3 regions of the Streptomyces sp. NPDC050145 genome follow, and region 1 is predicted to be linked to each of the others. Evidence: predicted binding sites of a transcription regulator. Region 1 holds the regulator's gene; each other region holds the start of a gene.

Region 1 (2,267 bases):
GTGCAGTGCAGGTCGTCGCCGCGCCGCTGGAAGGTCGGGTGCGGCAGCTCGTGGATCTCCACGTACAGGTCGCCGGCGGGGCCGCCGCCGGGGCCGACCTCACCCTCGCCCGCGAGCTGGATCCGCGTGCCGTTGTCCACACCCGCCGGGATCTTCACCGTGAGCGTGCGGCGGGAGCGGATGCGGCCGTCGCCCGCGCACTCGGGGCACGGGGTCGGGACCACGGTGCCGAAGCCCTGGCACTGCGGACACGGCCGCGAGGTCATGACCTGGCCCAGGAAGGACCGCGTGACCTGCGAGACCTCACCGCGACCGCGGCACATGTCACAGGTCTGCGCGGACGTACCGGGGGCCGCGCCCTCGCCGCTGCAGGTCGTACAGACGACGGCCGTGTCGACCTGGAGGTCCTTGGTGGTGCCGAAGGCCGCCTCGTCGAGCTCGACCTCCAGACGGATCATGGCGTCCTGGCCACGGCGCGTGCGCGAGCGCGGGCCGCGCTGCGACGCCGTACCGAAGAACGCGTCCATGATGTCCGAGAAGTTGCCGAAGCCACCGGCTCCGAATCCGCCCGCACCGCCTCCGCCGGACTGCGACAGGGGGTCGCCCCCCAGGTCGTAGACCTGCTTCTTCTGCGGATCCGAGAGGACCTCGTAGGCGGCGTTGATCTCCTTGAAGCGCTCCTGCGTCTTCGGGTCCGGATTCACGTCCGGGTGAAGCTCGCGGGCCAGCCTCCGGAAGGCCTTCTTGATCTCGTCCTGGGAAGCGTCGCGGCGCACGCCGAGTACGGCGTAGTAGTCCGTGGCCACTTACGACTCCGCCAGGATCTGTCCGACGTAACGTGCCACTGCGCGTACTGCTCCCATCGTTCCCGGGTAATCCATGCGTGTCGGTCCGACGACGCCGAGCTTGGCGACTGCCTCGCCGCCCGAACCGTAGCCGACCGACACGACGGACGTGGAGTTGAGTCCCTCGTGTGCGTTCTCATGACCGATCCGTACGGCCATGCCCGAATCATTGACCTCACCAAGGAGCTTGAGGAGCACGACCTGCTCCTCGAGTGCCTCGAGGACGGGCCGGATGGTGAGGGGAAAGTCATGTCCGAAGCGGGTGAGATTGGCGGTGCCGCCGATCATCAGCCGTTCCTCGGACTCCTCGACGAGCGTCTCCAGGAGAGTGGAGAGCACCGTCGAGACCGTGCCGCGGTCCTCCGCCTCGAAGGCCTCCGGCAGATCCTGCACCAGCTGCGGCACGTCGGCGAACCGGCGTCCCGCCACCCGGCTGTTGAGCCGGGCCCGCAGATCCGCGAGCGAGCTCTCGCCGAACGGCGCCGGGCAGTCGATCATCCGCTGCTCGACCCGGCCGGTGTCCGTGATCAGTACGAGCATCAGCCGCGCCGGCGCCAGCGAGAGCAGCTCGACGTGGCGCACCGTGGACCGGGTCAGGGACGGGTACTGGACGATCGCCACCTGCCGGGTGAGCTGCGCGAGCAGCCGCACCGTACGGCCCACGACGTCGTCGAGGTCGACGGCGCCCTCCAGGAAGTTCTGGACCGCGCGCCGCTCGGGCAGGGTCATCGGCTTGACGCTGGTGAGCTTGTCGACGAAGAGGCGGTACCCCTTGTCGGTCGGGATACGGCCCGCGCTGGTGTGCGGCTGGGCGATGTATCCCTCGTCCTCCAGGGCGGCCATGTCGTTGCGCACCGTGGCCGGGGAGACGCCCAGCCGGTGGCGCTCGGTCAGCGCCTTGGAGCCGACCGGCTCCTCGGTGCCGACGTAGTCCTGGACGATGGCGCGCAGCACCTCGAGCCTGCGTTCACTGAGCATCGGCGCACACCTCCAGCGACTCCCCGCTCGATCTCGGTCTCTCGATCTGTCTCTCGGACGCTGTTGGCACTCGCTGTGGGCGAGTGCCAGTCGTCCCCGGGTCAGTGTACGGCCGGTGGGTACGCCCCTAGCAAGAGCGCTAGCGTCGAGTACATGGAACGTATCGACTGGGTGGGGACGGGTTGGGAGGAACTGGCCCCGCGCGTGGGCCGGGTCCGGCTGCCGGGCTGGGACTGCACGGCAGGTCTCGTCGCCGGGGACGGCGCGGCCCTGCTGATCGACACGGGATCCTCACTCCGCGAGGGGGCCCGGCTGCGCACGGACGTACGCCGGCTGCTCGGCCCGCACGCGGGCGTGACGCACATCGCGCTGACCCACCCCCATTTCGACCACGTCTTCGGCACGGCGGCGTTCGCGGGCGTCGAGGTGTACGGGGCGGTGGGC
Region 2 (2,267 bases), on a different contig from region 1:
GTCGAGCTTGAGGCCGACCTCCTCGGCGATGACGGTGGCACCGGTGAGGGTGGCCATGTCGCCGAGCATCGCCTTGCGGCGGTCACCGAAGCCGGGGGCCTTCACGGCGACGGCGTTGAACGTGCCGCGGATCTTGTTCACGACCAGGGTCGACAGGGCCTCGCCCTCGACGTCCTCGGCGATGATCAGCAGCGGCTTGGAGCCACCGGCCTGGATGACCTTCTCCAGGAGCGGGAGCAGGTCCTGGATGGACCCGATCTTGCCCTGGTGGATCAGGATGTACGGGTCGTCGAGGACGGCCTCCATACGCTCCTGGTCGGTGACGAAGTACGGGGACAGGTAGCCCTTGTCGAAGGCCATGCCCTCGGTGAAGTCCAGCTCCAGACCGAAGGTGTTGGACTCCTCGACGGTGATGACACCGTCCTTGCCGACCTTGTCCATCGCCTCGGCGATGAGCTCGCCGACCTGGCTGTCCTGGGCGGACAGACCGGCGACGGCGGCGATGTCGGACTTCGAGTCGATCGGGCGGGCGGTCGCGAGGAGGTCCTCGGACACGGCCTTGACCGCGGCGTCGATGCCCTTCTTCAGGGCGGCCGGGGAAGCGCCGGCGGCGACGTTGCGCAGGCCTTCCTTGACCAGAGCCTGGGCCAGCACGGTGGCGGTGGTCGTACCGTCACCCGCGATGTCGTTGGTCTTGGTCGCCACCTCCTTCACCAGCTGGGCGCCGAGGTTCTCGTACGGGTCCTCGACCTCGACCTCGCGGGCGATGGTCACACCGTCGTTGGTGATGGTGGGGGCGCCGAACTTCTTGTCGATGACGACGTTGCGGCCCTTGGGGCCGATCGTCACCTTGACCGTGTCGGCAAGCTTGTTGACGCCGCGCTCGAGGGCGCGACGGGCGTCCTCGTCGAACTTCAGGATCTTCGCCATGGGAGCGGTTCAGCCCTCTCGGAAAGCTAGGGGTGCTGCTGGGTGGTGAGCAACGAACCGCGCCCCCGACCCCGGCTTCTTACGATGCGGGTGCCAGGGGCGCAGATTCGAAACAAAGGTGCTGCTTCTCGACTTACTTCTCGACGATCGCGAGGACGTCGCGGGCCGAGAGGACGAGGTACTCGTCACCGTTGTACTTGACCTCGGTGCCGCCGTACTTGCTGTACAGCACGATGTCGCCGGTCTTGACGTCGAGCGGCAGGCGCTCGCCGTTCTCGAAGCGGCCCGGGCCCACGGCCAGGACGACGCCCTCCTGGGGCTTCTCCTTGGCGGTGTCCGGGATGACCAGGCCAGAGGCGGTGGTCTGCTCGGCGTCGAGCGGCTGGACCACAATGCGGTCCTCGAGCGGCTTGATGGCAACCTTGGAGCTGGTGGTCGTCACGATCCGACCTCCCCCTTCGGAGATCTCACGGGGTTAACTGTCTGAGGTGGCGACCAGGTGGATCCGTCGTCGCGGGTGCCGGATCTGCCCGTCGCTGTGTTGGCACTCTCCAGTGGTGAGTGCCAGGGCCGAGACTATGACCGCGATTAGCACTCGGTCAAGCGGAGTGCCAAATGCCTGCGGCGCGGCGTGGGGTTTTCGGGGCGGCTTCGCCGATCCGGGGGGGCGCCGCGGGGGTGCTTGATCGTTGCCGGGTGCCGGCCGGTGGGGCTTCTCGCGCAGTTCCCCGAGCCCCTGAAGGCATGCGCTGCGCGCAGCCTTCAGGGGCTCGTCAGATGTAGTCCTCCAGTTTGGCGACCGTGAAGCCCTGTTGCTGGATATGGCGCAGGAGGGTGGCCGTCGACGGGGTCAGGGACCTGGTGGACGGCGGGAGGATGATGTCGCCGGGGCGGAGGCGGTCCGTGCGGGACGGGTCGCGGCCCAGGACGATCGCGTCGATGCCGCAGGCACCCGCCGCCCTCAGGGTGCTGGCGTCGTAGTCGCCGGACGGCGGCCGCAGCAGCCGCGGGGCCCGGCCGAAGCGGCCCGCGAGCCGGCGCTGCTGCCCGCAGATCTCGGCGTGCTGGCGGACGTAGCCGAGGCCGGGCAGGTACGGGTGGGTCAGGGTGCGGTTCTGGACGCCGGCGCCGAGCGCGCGCAGCCTGCCATACGGGTCCTGACCGGGGCCCGCGGCGGAGCCGTCCAGGAACACCGAGACGGGCAGGCGCAGGTCGTGGACCAGCTGCGGGAAGCGCGGGTCGCGTTCCACGCCGCCGTCGAAGGTCAGGAAGACCACCTTGTCCCGGGTGGGGACGCGCTCGATCACCGGTGGCACCGCGCCCGGCGCCCGGCTCGG
Region 3 (2,267 bases), on a different contig from region 1:
CGGCGGCTGATCGCCTCGACCGTCCGGGATTTCCCTGACTTACCCAGAGTTACCAGAATTGCCCCCTCCGCCAGAGAAGCGGAGGGGGCAATTCTGCATGGTTGAGCGGGGTACAGTTGGGGAAGCTGCTCCGCTCCCGTCCGTGGTGCATGACGGACGCATATGAGTTCTTGAGCGAATCCCGATGAGAAGCAGCCAAAGCGCCCCGCCCATTCGGGCCTTTTATGGCATTTATTCGACCCGACTTGCCCTGGGATCCGGTGAGTTGGCCCGGTTTCCCCGATCGCGGGCGCTCAGAATTGTCGTCCGATTGACCTGTTGCAGAGGGCAGTTGGGCAGATACATTCGGCCGCGGTCGACGCGTTCCGGCGCACACCCCCAACCCTTTGGGGCGTGAGGTCTGACCCGGGTCCGCGAAGTGCGGACTCGCGCAAGGGCCAGTAATAGGGGAGTTAGGCATGGCTCAGGGCACCGTCAAGTGGTTCAACGCGGAGAAGGGGTACGGCTTCATCGCGGTCGACGGTGGTGCGGATGTTTTCGTCCACTACAGCGCCATCCAGATGGACGGATACCGCACCCTTGAAGAGGGTCAGCGGGTCGAGTTCGAGATCTCGCAGGGCCAGAAGGGGCCGCAGGCCGACATGGTTCGGCTTGCCGCCGGCTGAAGCGCGCGCGTCTGACCGCAAGCTTCGTACGACACGAGGGTCCGTGTCCCCGATCGGGGGTGCGGGCCCTTCGTGCTGCCCGGAGGCCGGAGCGGTGCGGGACCGGGAGCGGGGTCGGGGGCGGGACCGGGTGGCGCGCGGGGGTGCGGATCTGTGGTAGCCGCTTGCACTCGCATGGGGCGAGTGCTAATCATTGGGCTTAGCACTCTCCGAGTGAGAGTGACAGAACTTGGATCGGGCCAGTGAGGCTCGCACGCCGGGTGGGGCAAGGAACCACAAGGTGCGCAAGCCGTCCGTCGCGGGCGCCGGCACGGTCCGTTTGCTTGCTTTTCCACCCCGTCCGGGAGGACCACTTCACATGGCCAAGATCATCGCGTTCGACGAGGAGGCACGGCGCGGCCTCGAGCGCGGCATGAACCAGCTCGCCGACGCCGTCAAGGTGACCCTGGGCCCCAAGGGTCGCAACGTCGTCCTCGAGAAGAAGTGGGGCGCCCCCACGATCACCAACGATGGTGTGTCCATCGCCAAGGAGATCGAGCTCGAGGACCCGTACGAGAAGATCGGCGCCGAGCTGGTCAAGGAGGTCGCGAAGAAGACGGACGACGTCGCCGGTGACGGCACGACGACCGCGACCGTCCTGGCCCAGGCCCTCGTTCGCGAAGGCCTTCGCAACGTGGCCGCCGGTGCCAACCCGATGGCCCTCAAGCGTGGCATCGAGAAGGCCGTCGAGGCCGTCTCCGCCGCCCTGCTCGAGCAGGCCAAGGATGTCGAGACCAAGGAGCAGATCGCTTCCACGGCCTCCATCTCCGCCGCCGACACCCAGATCGGCGAGCTCATCGCCGAGGCCATGGACAAGGTCGGCAAGGAAGGCGTCATCACCGTCGAGGAGTCCCAGACCTTCGGTCTGGAGCTCGAGCTCACCGAGGGTATGCGCTTCGACAAGGGCTACATCTCGGCGTACTTCGCCACCGACATGGAGCGCATGGAGTCGTCGCTCGACGACCCGTACATCCTGATCGTCAACTCGAAGATCGGCAACGTGAAGGACCTCCTTCCGCTGCTCGAGAAGGTCATGCAGTCCGGCAAGCCGCTGCTGATCATCGCCGAGGACGTCGAGGGCGAGGCCCTGTCGACCCTGGTCGTCAACAAGATCCGTGGCACCTTCAAGTCCGTCGCCGTCAAGGCCCCGGGCTTCGGCGACCGCCGCAAGGCCATGCTCGGTGACATCGCCATCCTCACGGGCGGCACCGTCATCTCCGAGGAGGTCGGCCTCAAGCTGGAGAACGCCGGTCTCGACCTGCTCGGCCGCGCCCGCAAGGTCGTCATCACCAAGGACGAGACGACGATCGTCGACGGCGCCGGTGACAGCGACCAGGTCCAGGGTCGCGTCAACCAGATCCGTGCCGAGATCGAGAACAGCGACTCGGACTACGACCGCGAGAAGCTCCAGGAGCGCCTCGCCAAGCTCGCCGGCGGCGTCGCCGTCATCAAGGCGGGCGCGGCCACCGAGGTCGAGCTCAAGGAGCGCAAGCACCGCATCGAGGACGCCGTTCGCAACGCGAAGGCGGCCGTCGAAGAGGGCATCGTCGCCGGTGGTGGCGT

What was found. Region 1 encodes HrcA, which represses chaperone genes, less so after heat shock. Its sites were predicted from a motif close to TTNGCACTCNGNNNNNCNGAGTGCNAA; they were not measured.
Region 2: groES (co-chaperone GroES) is a predicted target of HrcA. The motif match lies at 1,519-1,545, and genes of this name have one in related genera.
Region 3: groL (chaperonin GroEL) is a predicted target of HrcA. The motif match lies at 865-891, and genes of this name have one in related genera.

What each region holds. Positions count from the first base shown of each region.
Region 1 is NZ_JBITJS010000005.1:352,840-355,106, forward strand. Features, by position in the region: gene dnaJ (molecular chaperone DnaJ) at 1-806, opposite strand, end outside; gene hrcA (heat-inducible transcriptional repressor HrcA) at 807-1,823, opposite strand; gene ACIBTU_RS13080 (MBL fold metallo-hydrolase) at 1,977-2,267, shown strand, end outside.
Region 2 is NZ_JBITJS010000014.1:206,964-209,230, forward strand. Features, by position in the region: gene groL (chaperonin GroEL) at 1-930, opposite strand, end outside; gene groES (co-chaperone GroES) at 1,064-1,372, opposite strand; gene ACIBTU_RS27565 (polysaccharide deacetylase family protein) at 1,704-2,267, opposite strand, start outside.
Region 3 is NZ_JBITJS010000022.1:20,527-22,793, reverse strand. Features, by position in the region: gene ACIBTU_RS33770 (cold-shock protein) at 459-665, shown strand; gene groL (chaperonin GroEL) at 1,024-2,267, shown strand, end outside.